2 linked regions of the Idiomarina loihiensis L2TR genome follow. The protein of the gene in region 1 binds, or shares a complex with, the protein of each later gene. Links are inferred from orthologs where the notes say so. Each region holds a gene or a part of one and is shown in the gene's direction. Other genes may lie near its edges.

Region 1 (13,027 bases):
CGATTTTATGGCATTATGGGACAAAGCAACCTTAAGGCAGGAGTTCTCTATGCAATATTCCCCCGAATTTATCAAAGCCATTCCTAAAGCTGACTTACACTTGCACCTTGATGGCAGCCTTCGTGCCAGCAGCTTAATTGATATGGCTAAGCGCGCTGATATCGAACTTCCGAGCTATACCGAAGAAGGCCTGTTTGATCTGGTGTTTAAATCGCATTACAACAATTTGGGTGAATACCTAAATGGGTTTCAGTATACCTGTGCCGCTTTGCGTGATTTGGAAAACCTGGAACAAGCTTCTTATGAATTAGCCGTCGATAATCAAAACGAAGGGGTGAATTACATTGAGGTACGCTTTGCTCCTCAGCTACTCATGGACCCGGGTAAAGGGGTTACTTTTGACACCATAATGCACGTAGTAAACGACGGCCTTTTGCGCGCAAAGAAAGAGTACAACAACCGCGCAGACGTTAAAAACGGCGATAAGCCACCATTTGACTACGGCATTATCAACTGCGCCATGCGGATGTTTGGTAAAAAAGGGTTCTCCCCTTATTACACACAAATGTTCCAGTTAATGCGCGATTTTGAACCTATGCAGGTTATTAAAACGGCTGCAATGGATTTGGTTCGCGCCAGCGTTCGTATGCGTGACGAAGAAGGTATGCCAATTGTCGGACTGGATATTGCCGGTCAGGAAATTGGCTACCCGGCAGGTGAGTTCAAAGAAGTATACGAATACGCACACGAAAACTTTCTGCTGAAAACCGTGCACGCAGGAGAAGCTTACGGTGCTGAGAGCATTTTTGAAGCCTTGACCAAGTGCCATGCCGACCGCTTAGGTCATGGTTATTCGTTATTCTCTCCTGAAATGACTCAGGATCCGTCTATTGAAGACCCTAAAGCTTATGGTGAAAGCCTGGCCTCTTATATTGCTGACCGTCGTATTGCCGTTGAAGTTTGCCTGACCAGTAACCTGCAAACTAACCCGGATATTGGCGACATTAAAAACCACAATTTCCAGCATATGCTGGATAACCGCTTAGCTACCATTATTTGTACCGATAACCGTTTGGTTTCTCGTACCACGGTCAGCAACGAATATCAGTTAGCTGTGGATAATTTTGATATTTCTCTGAAGCGCCTGAAGGACATTGTCGCCTACGGCTTTAAGAAGAACTTCTTCCCGGGTCGCTATGTAGAAAAGCGTGATTACGCTAAGCAAAACCTGGAGTATTTCGACAAGGTGGTTAAGCAGTTTGGGCTAAGCGACGCCAGCTAAATAAAGAACCGTTCGAGTTTAGATATTTTAGACAAGCATGCAGCTGATTAATTGGCTGCATGCTCTTCCAGCCACTGTGGATATCAATTTTAAGCAGCGCCAAATCGCGTTCCCGCAAACTGATTCAAGAGTTTGTGCACCAAATAGCACACCATCATAGCCGCAATAATTGCTACAAAAGTACTGCTCAGACGATACAGTCCGGAATACACCAAGTCTTGTGCCGGCGACAAATATTGACCGAAAAGAATGCCCATCGTCGTCATTGCCCCAAAACCCACCCCGGCTCCCGAAGCTTCAAGGACATGAATGCGGGCAAACAACATCACCCCAAGCCAGAACAACGGCACAATCAACCACAGTATGTCATACCAACCGTACAGCAGAAGCTGCACACCAAGACCAAACATAACACCAATTAGAGTTCCTGCCGCTCGCTTACGCGCGTAAGTTAATGCCCCGTTCCAATTCATGGGAAATAGCACCAAAATGGTTGTGGCCTGCGCGGAAATAGAATCCTGTAAATCAAACAGCTGAAACACCAAAAACGACAGGGTTGTCACCGTAGCGCCCAAAATAGCTTCGTGGCGCACACGGTTAGGTGACTTATCTGGCAAGGCCGGTGGTGACGCATTCTGCTCTTTATTGGGTATCATCGCATGCATAACAAAGGCAATGGCTATTGCCAGTATCGATGCAAAGAAGTTACTGGCTATTAAGTTATTAACGTCGGTGCCCGGATAACTGGCGTAATGCAGCATAATGCTCAGCATCAGCACACCATTTGCGCCGAACAGGAACGCCGTGCCGCGCGCCATAAAAGCAAACCGATACAGAAATAAGACAAAGGCGGCCATTGTCATTAATACTGAATGTCCGCCCAGTATCTGCGCCAGAATACCTACTTCCAATCCGCACATAACCGACGCCGCAAGTATTTGCCGGGCGACTTGTCGGTTTATCATTGGCACTAAGCCCAGTAGCAGCATTGGTAAGACGGTAAAAAACACGCCATAAGACAAGTCAAATAGCGCCGTGACCAAAAAGCCGATGGAGCCACCAAAGGCTATTCGTAAGCATTGCCGTAGGCCGTTTTCACTCAAGGCAGAAGTTGCCATAGTCCCTTCCTGATCAATAAATGTAGTGCAACCAGCCCAGCAACCGAATTTGCGCTTTCGCGATAGCGGCTTTAAAGCTTCCTTCAGGAACTATCTGCACTGTAGCCTTTGCTCCGGCCGGACGCTCTGAATCCGGTTTCTCCGTTAAACGCAAATGCACCCGAAGTCGCTGCGCGTCACGTACCCACCGGTTTGAGTTAACCGGTGCTGCTAAGGCTCCGTCGGCACTTAACTGACCCGCGTTAACACCGGCATCAATGCTTTCCACTTTAGCCTCGTAAAGCGTGCCAGGTTCGGCATCAAATACCACGAGAGCCTGTTGGCCAGATTCTATGTTTCGTAAATTCTTCTCCCGAAAATCCGCAATAATGTCGGCATTGGGTGAGACTAGAGCCATTAGCGGCGTGCCTTGACGGGCATAAGCCCCTTCGCTGAGCTTTAGATTGCCGACACGTCCGGCATGTTTCGCACGCACGGTGGTGTAGCTTAAGTTAAGCTTCGCCGTTTCTATCGCATTTTTAGCTTGTTGAATAAGTAAGTTGTTTGCATCGTCCTCGGCACCTCGCTGCACTTTTAAGCTCTGTAGCTGTGACTGGGCAGCTTCAACATTTGCCAGAGCCTCTAACTTACTGCTCTGCGCACGGTCAAATGCCTGCTGCGACGAACTGCCATCTTCCACCAGATCTTTAATGCGACGGGCCTCACGGCTAAGCTCTTGAGCTGTTGCCTGTGCTGATTTTATCTTTGCCTGGGCAGTTCGAATTTGGGCATCAAACTGCTGGTTTGACTGTTGCGCCTGAGCCATTGCCAGCTCTGCTTGCTGTAATTGCAGTTGATAAGGTCGCGGGTCGATTTTAAATAATGGCTCGCCCTCTTCAACATACTGGTTATTATTAACCAAGACTTTCTCTACAGTACCATTCACCTGCGGTGCGACCTGAGTCACCACCCGGGTTACCATTGCCTGTGGAGTCAGCGGCAGGCTCAAGTCGGCCCACAGAAAATAGGCAAATACGAGTACGAATAGTACCAGCGCCCGCTTAACCCAACGGGCAAACTTTTCGTCTGCGGTCATACCTCTTCCTCATTATTTTGGTCAAGTTTCTGAGCTTCAGACATATGATTCGCATTGTATGAAATCATCGCCAGAACCTTCTTAACCGTTTCAATTTCTTCATCTTCAATATTGGCCAGCAACGCCCTTCTTACTTTTAGAATTTTCGCTTCCATTTTTTTAACCAGAGCATGACCTGAATTCGTTAAAAACACCTGCTTAGCACGGCCGTCGTCCGGGCTTGCCTTGCGCGTAATCAGCTCTTGCTCCTCCAACTGCGCCAGCGTGCGCATAAGTGAACCAAGTTCTAATTCAAGCGCTTCGGCAAGCTGCTTTTGACTGACACCATCACCAATACGTGCCAGTTTCCACATAGCACTCCAGCGCGGGTAGGTTAACCCCAGCGGCGCCAGTTCCTTATCCGCAATAGCCTGCCACTGACGCGCAACGCGACCGAGTCGTTCAGGTACAGATAACTGTCTGAGCTGTTCTTGTGTTAATGTCATAACAACCTCTTTAGTTAGCACGCTAAGTATAATAACAAACTTAGCGTGCTAACTAAAATGAAAATAGCGATAGGTTTGAGCTAAAAATTAGATACAAAAAAAGCCCCTGCAAAAGGGGCTTTTTTCACATGATACAGATACCCGAGCGGGTAAATCCTATACTCGGCAAACTAGAACGGAATATCGTCATCAAAGTCGTTGTCAGGTGAAAACGGCGCGGGTTCTGCCGGTTTTTGTTGTGACTGTTGATTTTGCTGCTGCGCTGGCTGAGGCGCAGGACGCTGTTGTTGCTGTGATTGCTGTTGTGGTTGACCACCACCGTAACCACCGCCTTGCTGCTGACCGCCACCAAAACCCTGGCCTTGTTGTGGAGCACCACCCTGCGGGCCGCCACGAGAATCCAGCATTTGCATTTCGTTAATGACCACTTCTGTCGTGTAACGCTCTACGTTGTCCTGGCCTGTCCATTTACGCGTTTGCAAACGCCCTTCAACATAAACTTTAGAGCCCTTTTTCAGGTACTCACCGGCAATTTCAGCTAAGCGACGATAAGCCACACAACGGTGCCATTCGGTTTGTTCGCGCGGTTCGCCTGTTTGCTTGTCTTTCCAGGTTTCGCTGGTAGCAATCGACAGGTTGGCTATCGCTGTGCTGTTTTGGGTATAACGAACCTCTGGGTCAGCGCCCAAATTACCAATTAAAATTACTTTATTTACACCGCGACTGGCCATTAGATTCTCCTGTTCCTTGTACGCGTTACAACTGCTTCAAATTATTAAGCGACCGATGCTTCTTTAAGCAACTGATTAACCGCCTTTTCATCGTAATGTTTTTTATCAACTTTTAAGTAAGTGGCCTGATCTTCTTCAACCCATCTTGCTTCCGTAACACCCGTTACGGTAAGTAACTGCTCACTTAGCTTGGTAGCCTTGCTTTCAGTTAACCCGGGCAATGATAACGACACGCTCGTGACACCTGCGGGGTTAACCATGACTAAACTGATTAGCAACCAACATACTAGCAAGATCAGGCAGAAAACAACAACGCCAGATATCCCAAAAAACTGTAAGACTGAGCCGCCAGCTACCCCACCGACAAAAGACCCCAGAAACTGACCAGTTGAGTAAATACCACTGGCACTGCCTTTGCTCCCCGCCGGAGCAACTCGGGTAAGTAACGACGGCAAACTGGCTTCAATAAAGTTAAAGCCCGTGAAAAATATGACCAGAGCAGCAACCAGCAGCCAGGGGTTTTGCCCTGCTACGGCAATAATGAGTAGTGCGACAATTAAGACGACAATAGAAAACCGCAGCCACTGCACGGAATTATTATTACGCGAACTGCTGATAATCATTGGCACCATGAACAAAATGGACGCGGCCAGCGTGGGTAAGTAGAACCAGGCGTGGGTCTGACTTTCAAAACCTGCATTTTGCAGTTGCATGGGTAAAGTCACAAACCATGCCGTTAAAATGGCATGTAGCACAAAAATACCGCTATTCAGGCACCACAGTTGCTTATGCTTAAGCAAGTGCCCCAGTTCTGACAACACGGGTAAAGATTCACGCCTGGCAGATGTTGTCACCACTTTGGGGACGCTTAGCAACAGCACCAGAATGCCCAGAACACCACTGGCGGCGGTAAACCAGAACAAACCCGAAAGACCGATAATATTGCCCAATAAAGGTCCGGCTACCAATGAAATAGCGAACGCCAGACCAATACACATACCAATAGTGGCCATCACTTTCGGTCGCTGCTCGTCTCGCGACAAATCAGCTGCCAGCGCCAAAATAGCCGCCGCAATAGCGCCCAGCCCCTGTAGCGCCCGACCAATGGAGACACCGAATAGAGTATCCGCCTGAGCTGCCACCACACTACCGAGAATAAAGACCAGCAAGCCACCGACAATAACTGGCTTTCGGCCAAGACGGTCAGACAGCATACCTAACGGAATTTGCAATAATGCCTGTGTCAGACCGTAGGCACCCAGAGCAATTCCGACCCACAGCGGTGAGTAGTCAGGGTAGTCTTGTGCATAAACCGCTAAAACTGGCATGATCAAAAACAGCCCTAACATCCGTATACCAAAGACGGACGCTAGCGCTAAAGCGGCTTTTTTCTCTGTTTTATTTAATTTTTGAGGCGTCATTTCACTGCTTTTATATCAGTAACATGATAAATGATGCCGTTATTGTACCAGATGCCTAACACTGTGCGATAATAGCGTTTTGTCGTCAGTCATTTACTGAACAACAGACGGGAATTATGGATACTATCGAAGTACGCGGTGCGCGCACGCACAACTTAAAAAATTTCAATCTGACCATCCCCCGCAATAAGCTGATTGTGATAACCGGCTTATCCGGTTCGGGTAAGTCATCACTTGCTTTCGATACCCTATATGCAGAGGGGCAGAGACGCTACGTTGAGTCGCTGTCCGCCTATGCACGTCAGTTTTTGTCGCTGATGGAAAAGCCTGATGTTGACAGTATCGAGGGTTTGTCGCCGGCTATATCAATAGAGCAGAAGTCAACGTCGCATAATCCGCGTTCCACGGTCGGTACCATCACGGAAATATACGACTATTTACGCCTGATGTTTGCCCGCGTGGGCGAGCCCCGTTGCCCGACTCACGACGTGCCGCTGGCGGCGCAAACCGTATCGCAAATGGTCGACAACGTGCTGTCGGCTCCTGAAGGCGAAAAGCGCATGTTGCTTGCGCCCATTATTCAGAACCGTAAAGGCGAGCACTTAAAAGTGTTAGAAAACCTCGCCTTGCAGGGTTATATCCGCGCCCGTATAGACGGTGAAATTTGCGATTTAAGCGATCCGCCCACGTTAGAGCTGCAGAAAAAGCACACCATTGAAGTGGTCGTTGACCGCTTTAAAGTTCGCGACGGCATGGAGCAGCGCCTGGCGGAATCTTTTGAGACCGCACTGGAACTCAGTGGCGGAACGGCTTTAGTCGTACCGATGGACGGCGACGGTGATGCCGAAGTGTACTCGGCTAACTTTGCCTGCCCACATTGCGGTTACAGCATGCAGGAACTGGAGCCACGATTGTTCTCATTCAACAATCCGGCCGGTGCCTGTACTACTTGTGACGGTCTGGGTGTTGAGCAGTTTTTTGATCCGGCCAAAGTTGTTGTTAATGCGGAGCTGTCGCTGACAGGCGGCGCAATTCGAGGCTGGGACAAGCGCAACTTCTACTACTATCAAATGCTGCAGTCTCTGGCGAAGCACTACGAGTTTAAATTGTCGCAACCGTTCAACGAATTGCCTGACGACATTCGCGAAAAGATTCTGTTCGGCAGCGGTAAGGAAGAAATAAAATTCACTTACATGAATGACCGCGGCGACAAGGTTGTCAGAGCGCATCCGTTTGAGGGGATTATTCCTAACATGCAGCGCCGTTACCGCGAGACTGAATCACAGGCTGTGCGCGACGAATTGTCCAAATACGTAGCGACGCAACCCTGTAAAAGCTGCAGTGGTACGCGCCTGCGTACAGAAGCTCGTCATGTGTTTATTCAGGGCACAACCCTGCCGGAAGTTGTTGAGCAATCCATCGGCGACGCACTTGAGTTCTTCCAGCAACTGAGTCTGGAAGGTCAGCGCGCGCAAATTGCGGAAAAAATTCTGAAAGAGATTAATGACCGTCTACGCTTTTTAGTTAACGTGGGACTTAACTATTTAAGTTTGTCCCGCAGCGCAGAGACCTTGTCTGGTGGTGAGGCGCAGCGTATTCGTCTGGCCAGCCAAATTGGTGCGGGTCTGGTTGGTGTTATGTACGTACTGGATGAGCCCAGTATTGGCTTACACCAGCGCGACAACGAACGCCTGTTAAACACTCTGACTCACCTGCGTGACTTGGGTAATACCGTCATTGTGGTTGAACACGATGAAGACGCAATTCGTCAGGCCGACCACGTTATTGATATTGGCCCTGGTGCTGGCGTACACGGTGGTGAAATCATTGCTCAGGGTCAGGTTGAAGATATTGTCGGAAGTGAAGATTCACTAACCGGCGACTACCTGTCCGGCCGGAAAGAAATAGAAGTTCCCAAGCAACGTCACAAACCAGATAAACGCCGGTTAACCATTCACGGAGCCAGCGGGAACAATCTGAAGAATGTCGATTTCAATTTGCCATTAGGTATTATGACCTGTGTGACTGGAGTATCCGGTTCAGGTAAGTCAACGCTGGTCAACAATACGCTGTTCCATATCGCGCATCGTGAACTTAATGGCGCGACAACGGGCGAACCGGCTCCGTACAAAAGTGTCGATGGCATGCAGCTGCTGGATAAAGTGGTGGATATTGACCAGAGCCCAATAGGCCGTACACCGCGCTCCAACCCAGCCACTTACACCGGTATTTTCACGCCAATTCGCGAACTGTTCGCAGGTGTTCCTGAATCACGAGCCCGCGGTTACAAACCCGGTCGCTTTAGCTTTAACGTACGCGGCGGTCGTTGTGAAGCTTGTCAGGGCGACGGAGTTATTAAAGTTGAGATGCACTTCTTGCCGGACGTTTATGTTCCTTGCGATATTTGTAAAGGTCAGCGCTATAATCGCGAAACGCTGGAAGTACAGTACAAAGGCAAGAATATTCACGAAGTGCTGGATATGACCATTGAAGACGCTCGTGAATTCTTCGACCCGGTTCCGGCTATTGCACGCAAGTTGCAAACCTTAATGGATGTGGGCTTGTCTTACGTCCGGTTAGGCCAGTCAGCGACAACACTCTCTGGTGGTGAAGCGCAACGGGTCAAATTGTCACGTGAGTTGTCCAAGCGTGATACTGGCAAAACCTTATACATTCTGGACGAGCCGACAACCGGTCTGCATTTCCACGACATTAAGCAATTGCTGGCGGTGATTCATCGTCTGCGTGACCACGGCAACACGGTAGTGGTTATTGAGCACAACTTAGACGTGATAAAAACCGCTGACTGGATCATCGACTTAGGTCCTGAAGGTGGTTCTGGCGGTGGTGAAATTCTTTGCGAAGGTACACCAGAAGATATCTGTGAAAATGAGCGCTCACACACGGCCCGTTTCTTAAAACCTATGCTTAAGCTGTCATAAAAAGGACGCAATATGTTAACGGAAGACTTTAAAGTAAGATTTTATGAAACCGATGCCCTTGGGCACGTCAATAACACGGTTATACCGGGGTGGATAGAAACCGGACGTTTGCCTATTTTTGAGTTCTTTGGAGAAATGTCTCCGAAGACACAAAGCTTAATTGTCGCGCGGCTGGAAGTAGATTACCTCTTACCTATTTATTTTGGCGGTCATGTCACGGTGAATACTTACGTCAGCCGCTTAGGTGGCAGCTCGTTTGATATCACTACCGAAATTTGGCAGAAAGAAAAAATGTGCGCTAAAGGTAAAACGGTATTGGTGTACTTTGATTTTCAACAGGAACGTTCTGTGAAGCTATCTGACCAATTAAAAGACCGCCTGTCCACCATCACGCATCCGGAGCATTCTCTTGACGCGTGATCTGGTCAGTGGCGGGCAGCAAATACATGCCCCGGATGATCTCAAAAGCCTGCTGGAGGAGATTCATCAGCAGGCCATGAAGATCACCGAGGGGCATGTTGCTGATTACATTCCGGCGTTAGCAGAGGTCGACCCCGAGCTCTGCGGACTCACTCTGGCCACCCTCGACGGCGAGGTATTTAACGTCGGTGATACCCAGGAGCAATTCTCTATCCAGTCGATCTCGAAGATTTTTGGCCTTATGCTGGCAATGGAGCGCCTTGGAGAAGATTTGTGGGACAGAGTTAAAATGGAGCCTTCAGGCCAGGCCTTTAATTCTATAGTGCAGCTAGAGTGGGAAAAAGGCATTCCGCGCAACCCTATGATAAATGCCGGAGCTATTGTTGTTAGCGACGTGCTCGTTAGCCGCTACTCTGCCAGTAAAAATGCGGTTTTGAGTTTGGTGCGCACCTTATGCGGCAACGACAACGTTTACGCCGATAACATTGTTCACCAGTCAGAAAAAGAGCATGGCCATCGCAATGCGGCCCTTGCTCACCTAATGAAAAGCTTCGGTAATATTGATGCTGAAGTTGATGAACTATTAGATCATTACTTTTGGCAGTGTGCGTTGACCATGTCCTGCGAAAATCTCGCTCGCTCTTTTACGTTTCTTGCAAATGACGGAATTTGTCCTTTTTCTAAAAAGAAAATTATGTCGAAACGAGACTCTCAACGCATTAATGCGTTGCTATCAACCAGCGGTATGTACGACCAAAGCGGCGAATTTGCTTTTACCGTAGGTGTTCCCGCTAAAAGTGGTGTTGGTGGCGGGATGATTGCCGTCGTTCCTGACTTTGGAGTTATTTGCTCATGGAGCCCAAGATTAAACAGCTACGGTAACAGCGCCCGTGGAATGTACATGGTACGCGAGCTAGCTAACCGTTTGGGGCTTAGTGTCTATTAACGTGTTGTTGTCGGACGATATATCTGAAACCGTTCCATATTAAACCGTCTAAAGAGTATTTCAAATTCCCCCTGTCGGCCAAGCTCCCGCAGCAACCTTTGTAAGGTATCTGCGCTGATATTCTTATTATCGCCAACAAGTAAGTGCAGCTTGTATTCCAGACTAACCTTTTCCGACAACAATAAACTGCCCACATTAATCTGATTTGAGCCTTTTAAAGCAGCCAGAAGTTCATCATTGATAATAGTAAGATCTATCCGACCTCCTAGTACCATCTGCAAATTTGTCATTCTGGAGTCTGCCAAATACGTCGTATACTTTTCCTCGACTTCATCTGAAGCCAACAGCTCGCCCCCTAACAGATAATGATAGCCCTTGACCCCACCTAAAGTTTTGCCATCAAATGTATCGAAAAACGATTGATCTCTACCTGTTTTCTTCAAGGCCACCAGTCTCTCATTTCCTTTGACTAAAGGGATTGTTTCCTGAAACCCTACGCCACTTTTTTTCCAACCCCAAAGAGGTGACTCGAAAAATATAACATCACAGCACCCTTTCGTACTCAGAGCTTTATGGCGGTTTGTTGGAGGAATGACCTGAATGCGGAACACATAGCTGTCCTGATGCTCGTTCAACAAGGTGATCAATTCACGGGTGAGATCAGTTTGCAGTACAGCGGAAAAATAGGGAGGATAATCGTAGGCAGCAACATAGACCGGCACTTTTGCTGTAGCAGAACAGCTTAGTCCCATAAAAACGAACACAGAAAAGTATCTGAGTAATTTCAATTGATTGGCTGACTATAAGTTAAGTATCTTTCTCAATAGTTCATTTTTTGGACTTAAATGTCAATACTTGAGCGAGCCTTCGCTTACTTTTGATAAGGCTCTTTTAATAAAACTTATCAGCAGGCATAAAAAAGCCCGGCCAAAGCCGGGCTCTTAAAATCAACCGGACTGCTTAGTCCATGATTTTTGATACAACGCCTGCACCTACGGTACGGCCACCCTCACGGATAGCAAAACGCAGACCTTCGTCCATTGCGATTGGAGCAATCAAATCAACAACGAATTTCAGGTTATCACCAGGCATGACCATTTCTACGCCTTCTGGCAATTCTACGGCACCAGTAACGTCCGTTGTACGGAAGTAGAACTGTGGACGGTAACCTTTAAAGAATGGCGTATGACGGCCACCTTCGTCTTTGCTCAGTACGTAAACTTCCGCTTCGAACTTAGTATGCGGAGTAATTGTACCTGGCTTCGCCAGTACCTGACCACGCTCTACGTCGTCACGCTTAGTACCACGCAACAAGGCACCAATGTTCTCACCTGCACGACCTTCGTCAAGCAGCTTACGGAACATCTCAACACCAGTAACTGTGGTCTTCGTGGTGTCTTTCATACCAACGATTTCACACTCGTCGCCTGTACGCACGATACCGCGCTCTACACGACCTGTTACTACCGTACCACGACCTGAAATCGAGAATACGTCTTCGATTGGCATGATGAACGGCTTATCGATGTCACGCTCTGGCTCTGGGATGTAGTTATCCAGTGCGTCAGCCAGCTCAACAATTTTCTTACTCCACTCTTCGTCGCCTTCCAGCGCTTTCAGTGCAGAGCCTTGAATTACTGGCAGGTCGTCGCCCGGGAAGTCATATTCTGACAACAGTTCACGAACTTCCATTTCTACCAGCTCTAACAGCTCTTCGTCGTCGACCATGTCACATTTGTTCATGAATACAACGATGAATGGTACGCCTACCTGACGTGAAAGCAGGATGTGCTCACGAGTCTGTGGCATTGGGCCGTCTGTTGCCGCTACAACTAAGATTGCGCCGTCCATCTGCGCCGCACCGGTGATCATGTTTTTAACATAGTCAGCGTGCCCTGGGCAGTCTACGTGTGCGTAGTGACGAGTTGGTGTGTCATATTCAACGTGTGACGTTGAAATGGTAATACCACGCTCTTTCTCTTCTGGCGCGTTATCGATGGCTGCGAAGTCTTTCGCCGCACCACCATAAACTTTTGCCAAAACAGTTGTGATAGCAGCAGTTAGTGTTGTTTTACCGTGGTCAACGTGACCGATGGTGCCGACGTTTACGTGCGGCTTCGAACGTTCAAATTTTTCTTTAGACATGATATATCCTCAAACTTAAGTTAAAAGCCCGGCCTCGAAAGAACCGGACCAGACCTTACTTATTTAGCGTTACGCTCAGCCATTACTTTTTCAGCAATGTTGTTTGGTGCTTCAGCGTACTTCAGGAACTCCATAGAGTACGATGCACGACCCTGCGTTTGTGAACGCAAGTCTGTCGCATAACCGAACATCTCAGACAGTGGCACTTGAGCATTAACCGCTTTCAAGCCACCCGGAGCTTCTTCCATACCTTCAATAAGACCGCGACGACGGTTTAAGTCACCGACGACATCACCCATAGATTCTTCAGGAGTGATAACTTCAACTTTCATCATTGGCTCTAAAAGCGCTGGGTTAGCTTTTAATGCACCTTTCTTGAAGGCCATGCTACCAGCAATTTTAAATGCCATTTCAGAAGAGTCGACATCGTGGTATGAACCATCATACAGAGTCGCTTTAACA
Region 2 (9,384 bases), 1.3 Mb from region 1 along the record:
CTGACCTATTATCAAGTGATAACTGCCCGGGGTTAGACTGAGCCAGTCACCAACCACCATTTTATCTTCGAGTGAAAGAGGTACCTCGCCCGCATCCGGGTAAATGCCCTGTATATTGGCTACCGACATCTTTTCTGAAAACTGCAATATGCCCTGCGTTTGCACATACGGCATTGACCCTTTAATAGCCTCTAGTTCGGGCAGTTGCTCCTGGGTTTTACGCCAGTTTGTCAGTTCCGTAGTGCTGTCAGCGTCGGTTAGGGTTACCTGAGGGACTGCGCCCAAAATCCGTTCTTTCAATTGGCCTTCAAAACCGTTCATAACCGACATGACAACCACCAGAGCCATAACCCCAAGGGCAATACCGGCAAAGGCAAAGCGGTTGATAAAGGCGGTAAACGCAGACCCCTGCCTTGCCCGACTATAGCGCAGGCCAATAAACAGCACGACCGGCTGAAACATATACCCTCAATTATTTGATGGTTGCTAATTCATAACGAGCAAGGATAATGAGTTGTATTGAGCCTGACAACTAAAAGCCGACACAATGACGCAATCGCAGACATCAATGACATCACCAATCGGAGATTTCTTCACCGTAAGAGATCGTTTCCCGGTCAATTTAATTGCGCTGGATTCGGCTGACAGTATCCCTGACGAAGACGCGTTTATTGCTGAAATCCCGGAACTGTTCACTATTGCGTCCAGCATGGCTGAAAGTGACCAGCAGCAACTGCAAAGTATTAAAGTTGAACAGTCATCAGGCAGCGCTCTGGTCGCCTTTCTAGAACAGCAACACAAACGCATGAACATATTGTTGGGCTACATGCTCCGCAACGAGGATGATCCGGCTCACCGCTTTGAAGGCGTTGAATACGGCGGCGGTGGTATTCGCATAATAAATGAGTCGCCACTAACCGAAGGTCAGACATTTCAGGCAAAACTATTTTTTAAAGAAGAAGCTCTGGCAATTTACTGTTATCTGACAGCTGAAAACTCAGAACCAGAAGACGAGGGTGAGACTTATCGTTGCACTCTCAGCTTTGCTCAAATTCGCGAGGAAGATCAGGAGCTATTGATTCGGGCCAGTCTTCATGCCCAGAGTCGCCAGCTTAAAGAGCGTTCCAAACAACGCCGCGAAGAAAAACAAAACGACAACCTGTCATCCAAATCCTGATTGATTTCGGTATAATACCGACGTTTTTCCAAACCAGTTGAGTAGTCATGACTAAGGCATCTGTATTAAGACCCCCTTTTCCTCCGGCAGCAAACAAAGACCTTACCTGGCAGGAGTTGCATGGCAGCTCGCCGGCAATGGCGATAGCGAGGCTAATTGACGCCACGCCAGGGCGGGTTTTAATTGTCACCGCAGATGCTAACCAGGCACACCGGTTAGAACAGGAAGTGAAATACTTTGCCGGTGAGCACACCGAATACCATGACGACATTACGCTTTTTCCCGACTGGGAAACTTTGCCTTACGACAGCTTTTCGCCGCATCAGGACATTATTTCTGACCGACTCAGTGTGCTGGCACGCCTTCCTGATGCAAAGCGCGGCGCACTGATTGTCAGCATTAATACCCTGCTGCACCGAATTGCTCCAACCTCTTTTGTGCAGGGGCAAGCGTTACAAATTGAAAAAGGCCAGCAACTCGATAGCCTGAAGCTGCGCCAGCAACTTGAGAATGCCGGTTACCGTCATGTTAATCAAGTAATGGAGCATGGCGAGTTCAGTGCCCGCGGCTCTATCTTAGACTTATACCCTATGGGCAGCCAGACACCTTACCGACTCGACTTTTTTGACGACGAAGTCGATACCATTCGGCCGTTTGACCCTGAGACTCAGCTATCAAAAGATCCAATAGACGGCATTAACTTGCTGCCCGCACACGAGTTTCCACTGACAAAAACGGCAATTGAACGCTTTCGCGCAAATTACCGTGAGCACTTTGAGGCGAGCACTGAGCGTGAATCGGTGTATCAACAAGTCAGTAAAGGCCAGTTACCTGGTGGTATAGAGTACTATCTGCCGTTATTTTTTGAAGAAACTGCCAGCTTGTTTGATTACCTTCCCGAAGACACGGTATTGGTTACTTTCGGCAACATTCAGGCGAGCCTGGAACGACTGTGGCAGGATATTAACCACCGCTACGATCAGCGTCAGTTTGACCCTTTACGGCCGTTACTGCACCCCAATGAGCTGTTTCTTCCGGTCGATAATATTCACGCCGGTTTCAAACAATATCGTCGGGTACGGGCCAATGTACCGGCAGAAATGGCCCAACCCGGTCCGACGCCATTTTTGACACAGGCTGTAACGGAAATTGCAGCTGACCATCAGCAAAAGCAACCCTTTGCCAAGTTAAAGACCAAACTGGAACAGGCTTTGACAACGGGTGACAAAGTTCTGCTGTCAGCCGAGAGCGCAGGCCGCCGCGAAGCCTTACGGGAAATTGTCAGCAAGCTTGGTTTTCAGGTAAGACTTTGCTCGGGGCTGGATGAATGCCCAACCCAACAAATTGGGTTAATCATTAGCCCCATTATTAATTCATTTTATTTACCAGACGCCAAACTTTGGTTTATTACCGAAACCGAATTATTTGGTAATCGAGTGGTGCAAAGCCGTCGACGTCAGCAAAAAGCCACTGTCAGTGCCGATACACTGATTCGCAATTTAGCAGAACTGCAAGCCGGTCAGCCCGTTGTTCACCTGGACCACGGTGTTGGTCGTTATCAAGGGCTGACAACTTTAGATGCCGGAAATGTCACCACCGAATTTGTTACCATTGAGTACGCAGGTGGCGCAAAACTTTATGTTCCGGTAGCAAACCTGAACGTTTTAAGCCGCTACAGTGGCGGTGAAGAAAGCCATGCGCCGTTAAACAAACTGGGGAACGACAGCTGGGACAAGGCCAAAAAACGTGCTGCGGAAAAAGTCCGTGATGTTGCGGCTGAACTGCTCGACATTTACGCTCGCCGTGAAGCGAAACCCGGCTATGCATTTAACATTAACGAAGAAGATTACCAACGTTTTGCCGCCGGCTTTCCGTTTGAAGAAACCATTGACCAACAGACTGCAATTGATGCGGTTAAGCAGGACATGCAACAGCCCCGCGCTATGGACAGACTGGTTTGCGGCGACGTGGGCTTTGGTAAAACTGAAGTGGCCATGCGCGCGGCCTTTATTGCAGTTAATGAAGGTAAACAAGTAATGGTGCTGGTTCCTACCACCCTACTTGCCCAGCAACACTACGAAAACTTCAGTGACCGTTTTGCTGATCAGGCCATTCGGGTTGAAGTGCTGTCGCGCTTTAAAACCGCCAAGCAGTCAAAAGGCATTCTTGAAGACTTATCCAACGGCAAAGTCGACATTGTTATTGGTACCCACAAGTTACTGCAAGACAATGTTAAGTGTCATGACTTAGGTCTGCTTATTGTCGACGAAGAACACCGCTTTGGTGTAAGACAAAAAGATACAATTAAACGCCTGCGCGCTGACGTAGATATTCTGACGCTAACCGCAACACCGATTCCGCGTACCCTGAATATGGCCATGAACAACATTCGTGACCTTTCAATTATAGCCACGCCACCAGCTAAGCGACTGGCAGTAAAAACCTTTGTCCGCGAATACGACGAGCCAACGGTTCGTGAGGCAATATTGCGTGAGATTCTGCGCGGTGGTCAGGTTTATTTCTTACACAACAATGTCGACACCATTGAAAAAACTGCGGCCGATATTGAAGCTCTGGTTCCGGAAGCGCGGGTTGTGGTTGCTCACGGACAGATGCGTGAACGTGACCTTGAGCGCATTATGTCGGACTTCTACCATCAGCGGTTTAACGTGCTGGTCTGTACCACCATTATTGAAACCGGTATCGACATACCCAGCGCCAACACCATTATTATGGATCGCGCCGATCACCTGGGTCTGGCGCAGATGCACCAGCTGCGGGGCCGGGTCGGACGTTCGCATCATCAGGCTTACGCCTATTTATTGACGCCACACCCCAAACGCATGACCAAAGACGCACACAAGCGCCTCGAAGCGATTTCTCAGCTGGAAGACCTGGGTGCCGGCTTTATGCTTGCAACTCACGACCTGGAAATTCGTGGTGCCGGCGAGCTGCTGGGCGATGATCAGAGTGGTCAGATTGAAAGCATTGGCTTTACTTTATACATGGACATGCTGGAGCAAGCGGTTAAAGCTTTAAAAGAAGGCAAAGAACCCGCGCTTGCGCAACTGCTACACGAACGTGCTGAAATTGACCTGAAACTGCCGGCACTTTTACCTGAAGCTTACATACCAGACGTCAATAATCGTTTAAGTTTGTATAAGCGAATAGCCAACTGCGAAACAAGCAAAGAGCTTGATGATCTGCAAGTAGAATTGATTGATCGTTTTGGCCTGTTACCGGACGCCGCAAAAAACCTGATTCGGCAGACACAACTTCGCAATAATGCGGAACAGTTAGGTATACGCAAAATTGATATTGGTAATCAGGGCGGTATTATTGAGTTTGCCGACGACACGAAAATTAACCCCGAGATAATTATTGGGTTAATTCAAAAAGCGCCCAGCTATTATAAGCTGGACGGGCCGAATCGTTTACGTTTGAGTCAACCACTGGAAGATACTCAAAGCCGCTTAAAACTGGTAGAGTCTCTGCTAGACGAGTTTGCAGAGCAATCTCAGGCGGCGTAACACAGGAGTGAATAAATGGCGCTGGTACATCGGGGTGTAAAATCGGTACTGGGTTTAGCAACAGCATTAACGGCTTTAGTGTCTGTAAATGCAGCGGCCCAAACAGATAAAGATTATTGGCGCTGGTTTGAAGTTGAAGTTCTGGTCTTCAAACAAACCGCTACCGATCAGTCCGGTGAAAACTTTTCTTTAACCATGCAGCCTATTGCGGTTAATAAAAGCCGGGATTTATTAACGCCTCACTACAGCCAACAAAACCGCTCTCTTCGCAGCGCTCTGCCTGTTTGCGAAGCATTCTCTGAACAAAACTGGCAAATTGATATTGCCTGTCGGTATGACAATGAAGAACAATGGATACCCATTGCCGGTAACCCATTCGCACCGGAACACAGGTTATCTGAAATGACCTCTACTGAGGTTGTTATTGATGGCCCCGGTGGCGATATAACGAAGGCTTCGCAACCTTTCCTGATGCCTGCAGATGCGCTCGAACTCTCTCCTATCAGAACCGAACTCGAGCGCAAAGGTCAGGCTAAACCTCTGTTGCACCTTGCCTGGAGGCAACCGGTATTTACCCGGGGTGTCGGTCGTAAAATGCGCTTATTTGGCGGTAAAAATTATGGCAACGACTTTTTCTACAATGGTTTTCCCAAAGAGCAGGAGCAACTCGATACACCGCTGGCCAGTGCTGGCCAGGAGCAGCGCATGGATAATATCCAACGCCTGTTCAGCGTTATTAAATCAGGGACCGAGCCCTTTATCAGCTCAGACGATAACATACCGGTTCGCCCACCTCTGACCGCAGCAGGAAACCCTCAGCTTGCCTGGGAGTTTGACGGCTTAATGCATATTTTCCTGGTCGGTAACTATCTGCATATTGACGGTGAATTCAACTTACGCGAACAAGATAAAATTAAGCGTATAGCCAACGACTTAGAAACTCAGGCGGCGTATGCCCTTAATGGTGCGAGTAAACAAGCACCCTATTTACGTAGCTATTATTTTTCTCAGTTACGGCGAGTTATCAGTCACGAAACACATTACTTTGATCACCCTAAACTCGGGGTCGTCGTTCAAATTCGCCGTACTGACTTATCGGCTCCAAGGTACTAATAAGTTACGAGGCAATTATGGAAAAGTACGAAGAACTGCTACTGGCCTTAAGAAAAGTGATTCGCGCCATCGACTTATACTCTAAGCAGCTAAATAAGTATTCCGGATTAACCGCGCCTCAGTTATTAATTTTGCGTGAAATAAATGCGGCGAACGGCATAACCGCCAGTAAAGTGGCACAAAATATCAATCTAAGCCCGGCAACCGTATCTAATGTCATCGAACGCCTTGAACATCGGCAGTTAATCCACAGACACCGTAGTGAACAAGACAAACGTAGGGTTTCTCTGTACCTCACTGAGCAGGGCCTGACTCTACTGGAAAAAGCGCCACAGCCGTTGCAGGAAGATTTCATCGAAAAGTTTCAGGCACTGGATGAATGGGAGCAGTCGTTGCTGCTCTCGTCAATGCAAAGAATTGCCAATATGATGGATGCGGAACGTCTCGACGCCGCGCCCGTACTTGAAGTTGGAAGCTACCATAAACTGGACCACTAACATGCACAAACGACTACTTAGCTTATTACCCGCTCTGCTTTTATCGGGAGCTGCAATTGCAGAAACCTGTGGAAGTGACAAAGGGATTATTCCTATTTCACAGGTGCAGGGAGACAGTGAACAGTCTCCAAAGGTTGGTAAGCAAGTAACCGTGCGCGGTATTGTTACCGCAGGCTGGCAGCCATCTGAACAGCTTGGCGGCTTTTTTCTTCACAGTTTGCCCGAAGACATGGATGGGAACCCTGCCACTTCAGAGGGGTTATTTATAGCAACCAATAAGCAGCATTCACAAATTAATAACGGTGAATGGGTAAGAGTTACAGGACAAGTTGAAGAGCGTTCGGAATTAACCTCGTTAATAGAGGTATCCAATATAACAACCTGTGGTGAAGCAAAAACACTTCCTGTGACAACTGAGCTGGAGCTTCCGGTTGAATCACTTGACGCGCTTGAAGCCTTAGAAGGTATGCCTGTCATTTTATCCGCTACTAAAGGCGAGAGCCTGACGGTTTCCGGCAATTACAATTACCCTCGCTACGGTTTTTTCGATATTTCCGCAGGGCGCTTATGGACGCCAACTCAAGTCGTTATGCCGGGAAAAGACGCGAAACTTCAGGCACAGGAAAACGAATTGAACCGGTTGCAGGTTGATGACAACAGCAATGTTATCGAGCCACGTCCACTGCCATTTTCAGAGCTTCAACATGGTGAACAAGGTAGTCTACGTTCGGGTGCAACCCTGAAAAGCTTCTCCGGTATTATCAGCCAGTTCAATAACCGTTACCGAATTCAGCCAACCGACGACTTAGAACTAGAAACACCGTCGGTGCAACCGCAACTGGCAGAGAAGTCAGATAAGGCCTTGCGCATCGCCAGTTTTAATGTGCTGAACTTCTTTAATGGAAACGGCGTCGGACAAGGTTTCCCGACTCCCAGAGGAGCTGACACGCCTGAGCAAATGCAACGACAACAGAAAAAAATTGTTGCCGCACTAACAGCTATTGATGCTGATGTTATTGGTTTAATGGAAATTGAGAATGACGGATTTGGTGAGCGCAGCGCAATAATGCAACTGGTCAAGGCACTGGAGAAAGCATCAGGGAAAGATTATGCAATAGCTGAGCCGCGTGCAGAAAAAATCGGAACAGACCAAATTACTGTCGGTATTATTTATCAGCCGCAGCGCGTAAAACCAAATTCTCACGCGATATTTACACGTCAGGGGCCTTTCTCCTGGGGAAGCCGGCCTCCTCTTGCACAAAGCTTTATCGACGCAAACACAGGTAAAGAATTCAGTGTTGTGGTAAACCACTTCAAGTCGAAAGGCAGTTGTCCGGAAGACTCCGAAAGCCCAAATAGTAATCAAAATGATGGGCAGGCGTGCTGGAACGACTTAAGACTTCAGTCCTCGCGAGAGTTAATTCAATGGATTCAGAGCGAGTCTTTAGCAAACTCGGTATTACTAGGTGATTTTAACGCTTACTACCAAGAAGACCCGGTGCGTTATTTTGCTGACAATGGTTTTTATAACCCTTCAGGCGCAAAAGACTATTCTTACGTTTATGACAGTCAGGCCGGGGCTTTGGATCACGTTTTTGTTACAGACTCACTTAAAGACGCGATTCAGGAGGTGTATCACCTACCCTTTAATGCTGACGAACCCCAGCTATATGATTACCGCGATGAGGCGTACTTTGCAGAAGGCCCATTTCGCTCTTCTGACCATGATCCATTAGTACTGGACTTAGTTTTTTCTGGCTCTGGCATGTAGGCATTATCGGTTCCGAAGTGAACCTCGAACTCAACACCAAGCAACCACTGACCGTTACGCTGTTCTGTCATAAGATTGCGAGGCCAGTGGTACCCAACCCAGGTTTCCACAAAAAACCAGTCCCGTAAGTATCGTTGACGATTAAGAAAGCGCAATCCATAGTCCTGAACAGGCACTTCATGGTCAGTATTGCCCTCTATCCAGGTTTCTGTCGCCCAGGCTTTTTCCTGCCCATACAAATGATATAAACGCGCAGTACTGTTCCAGCGAATACCGTCTGTTTCTTCTGCAAAGGTGCCTTTAGAAGCCCACCTTAATAGCCATGTATCAGTTAATGTGGCTTCATAATCCACTCTCTGTGCAACACCAAAGCCGTCACTGTCGCGCCAGAAAGCTGAAGACTGCATACGAACTTGCTGATTGCCTGAAAAAACAAAACCTGTCATGTAGCGGGCTCTGGCATAGGTATCAAACCGTAAACCACCACGGATACCTATACTGTAGGACACTCGATACGCTTCGTTAATTTCGGGATCAAAACCTAAACCCACTAGCCACTCTTCGTCTGACTGAGGAGAACGAATAACTGAAGGGCGACCGGTAGAATCATCATCCAGAAACTCATTTTCATCAACCCGGCCAATGAAAGCTGAAACGTTTTCTTTTAGCTTAGGTAAGGTTACCCGGGCTCTAAAACGCGACTTAACTTCAAAGCCATCGTACTGATCCCATTGCGGCGCAACCGAAAGCCGCCCATATGAACGTTCATATTGATTAATGCTTTCATTTCCGAACAAGCCGTCAAACCAACGCGCGGTTACATCTACCGAGGTTCCAAGCCCGCTGCGGAAACTGTCCAGCCACATACCATCTTCTTCATCAGCTTGTTGAGCTTCTGTAGCTGACTGGCAACCAAGACTAAAAATAAAAGCTAACCAAGTAATCTTTTTCATATTGAACGGTCTATAACTAAACACCACCTTTGGTTGGAGAACACTATGTCGTTTCGCCTTATAATTGTTATTGTCGGTTTGTTAGTATCTTGTTTCAGCATGGCACAGAATAGCGAGCCAACAAAGCAAAAAAATGAAAAAGTCGCGACTTTTGCCGGCGGCTGTTTCTGGTGTGTTGAAGAAGCCTTTGAACAAATGCCCGGAGTCCGGGAAGTCATTTCTGGCTTCAGCGGAGGTGACGAAGTCAACCCGACATACGAAGAGGTTTCAGCAGGTAAGACCGGGCATACGGAAGCAGCTCAGATATACTACAACCCCGATGTCGTAAGCTACGCGGCATTAC

What was found.
Region 2: the proteins of uvrA (region 1) and mfd are in contact, whole or in part, in a crystal structure (PDB 4DFC), measured with the Escherichia coli proteins. The link is inferred for Idiomarina loihiensis L2TR from one-to-one orthologs.

The regions. Positions count from the first base shown.
Region 1 is NC_006512.1:364,862-377,888, reverse strand. What follows is about bases 5,865-9,254. They hold uvrA (excinuclease ABC subunit UvrA), read left to right. Parts: upstream 5,865-6,228; coding sequence 6,229-9,054; downstream 9,055-9,254. Other genes in these bases: IL_RS01805 (acyl-CoA thioesterase), read left to right, coding at 9,067-9,254; IL_RS01815 (MFS transporter), read right to left, coding at 5,865-6,112. Outside these bases: IL_RS01840 (adenosine deaminase family protein), read left to right, coding at 50-1,282; IL_RS01835 (DUF2955 domain-containing protein), read right to left, coding at 1,372-2,400; IL_RS01830 (HlyD family secretion protein), read right to left, coding at 2,414-3,475; IL_RS01825 (MarR family transcriptional regulator), read right to left, coding at 3,472-3,960; ssb (single-stranded DNA-binding protein), read right to left, coding at 4,131-4,691; more of IL_RS01815, read right to left, coding at 4,736-5,864; more of IL_RS01805, read left to right, coding at 9,255-9,474; glsA (glutaminase A), read left to right, coding at 9,464-10,420; IL_RS01795 (ABC transporter substrate-binding protein), read right to left, coding at 10,417-11,184; tuf (elongation factor Tu), read right to left, coding at 11,381-12,565; fusA (elongation factor G), read right to left, coding at 12,625-13,027. UniProt on the Escherichia coli protein: The UvrABC repair system catalyzes the recognition and processing of DNA lesions. UvrA is an ATPase and a DNA-binding protein. A damage recognition complex composed of 2 UvrA and 2 UvrB subunits scans DNA for abnormalities.
Region 2 is NC_006512.1:1,629,485-1,638,868, forward strand. Bases 893-4,907 are described here. They hold mfd (transcription-repair coupling factor), read left to right. Parts: upstream 893-1,224; coding sequence 1,225-4,707; downstream 4,708-4,907. Other genes in these bases: IL_RS07785 (PilZ domain-containing protein), read left to right, coding at 893-1,177; IL_RS07795 (peptidoglycan binding protein CsiV), read left to right, coding at 4,723-4,907. In the rest of the region: IL_RS07780 (lipoprotein-releasing ABC transporter permease subunit), read right to left, coding at 1-462; more of IL_RS07785, read left to right, coding at 569-892; more of IL_RS07795, read left to right, coding at 4,908-5,820; IL_RS07800 (MarR family winged helix-turn-helix transcriptional regulator), read left to right, coding at 5,838-6,317; IL_RS07805 (ExeM/NucH family extracellular endonuclease), read left to right, coding at 6,319-8,088; IL_RS13625 (hypothetical protein), read right to left, coding at 7,992-9,041; peptide-methionine (R)-S-oxide reductase MsrB, read left to right, coding at 9,141-9,384. UniProt on the Escherichia coli protein: Couples transcription and DNA repair by recognizing RNA polymerase (RNAP) stalled at DNA lesions. Mediates ATP-dependent release of RNAP and its truncated transcript from the DNA, and recruitment of nucleotide excision repair machinery to the damaged site.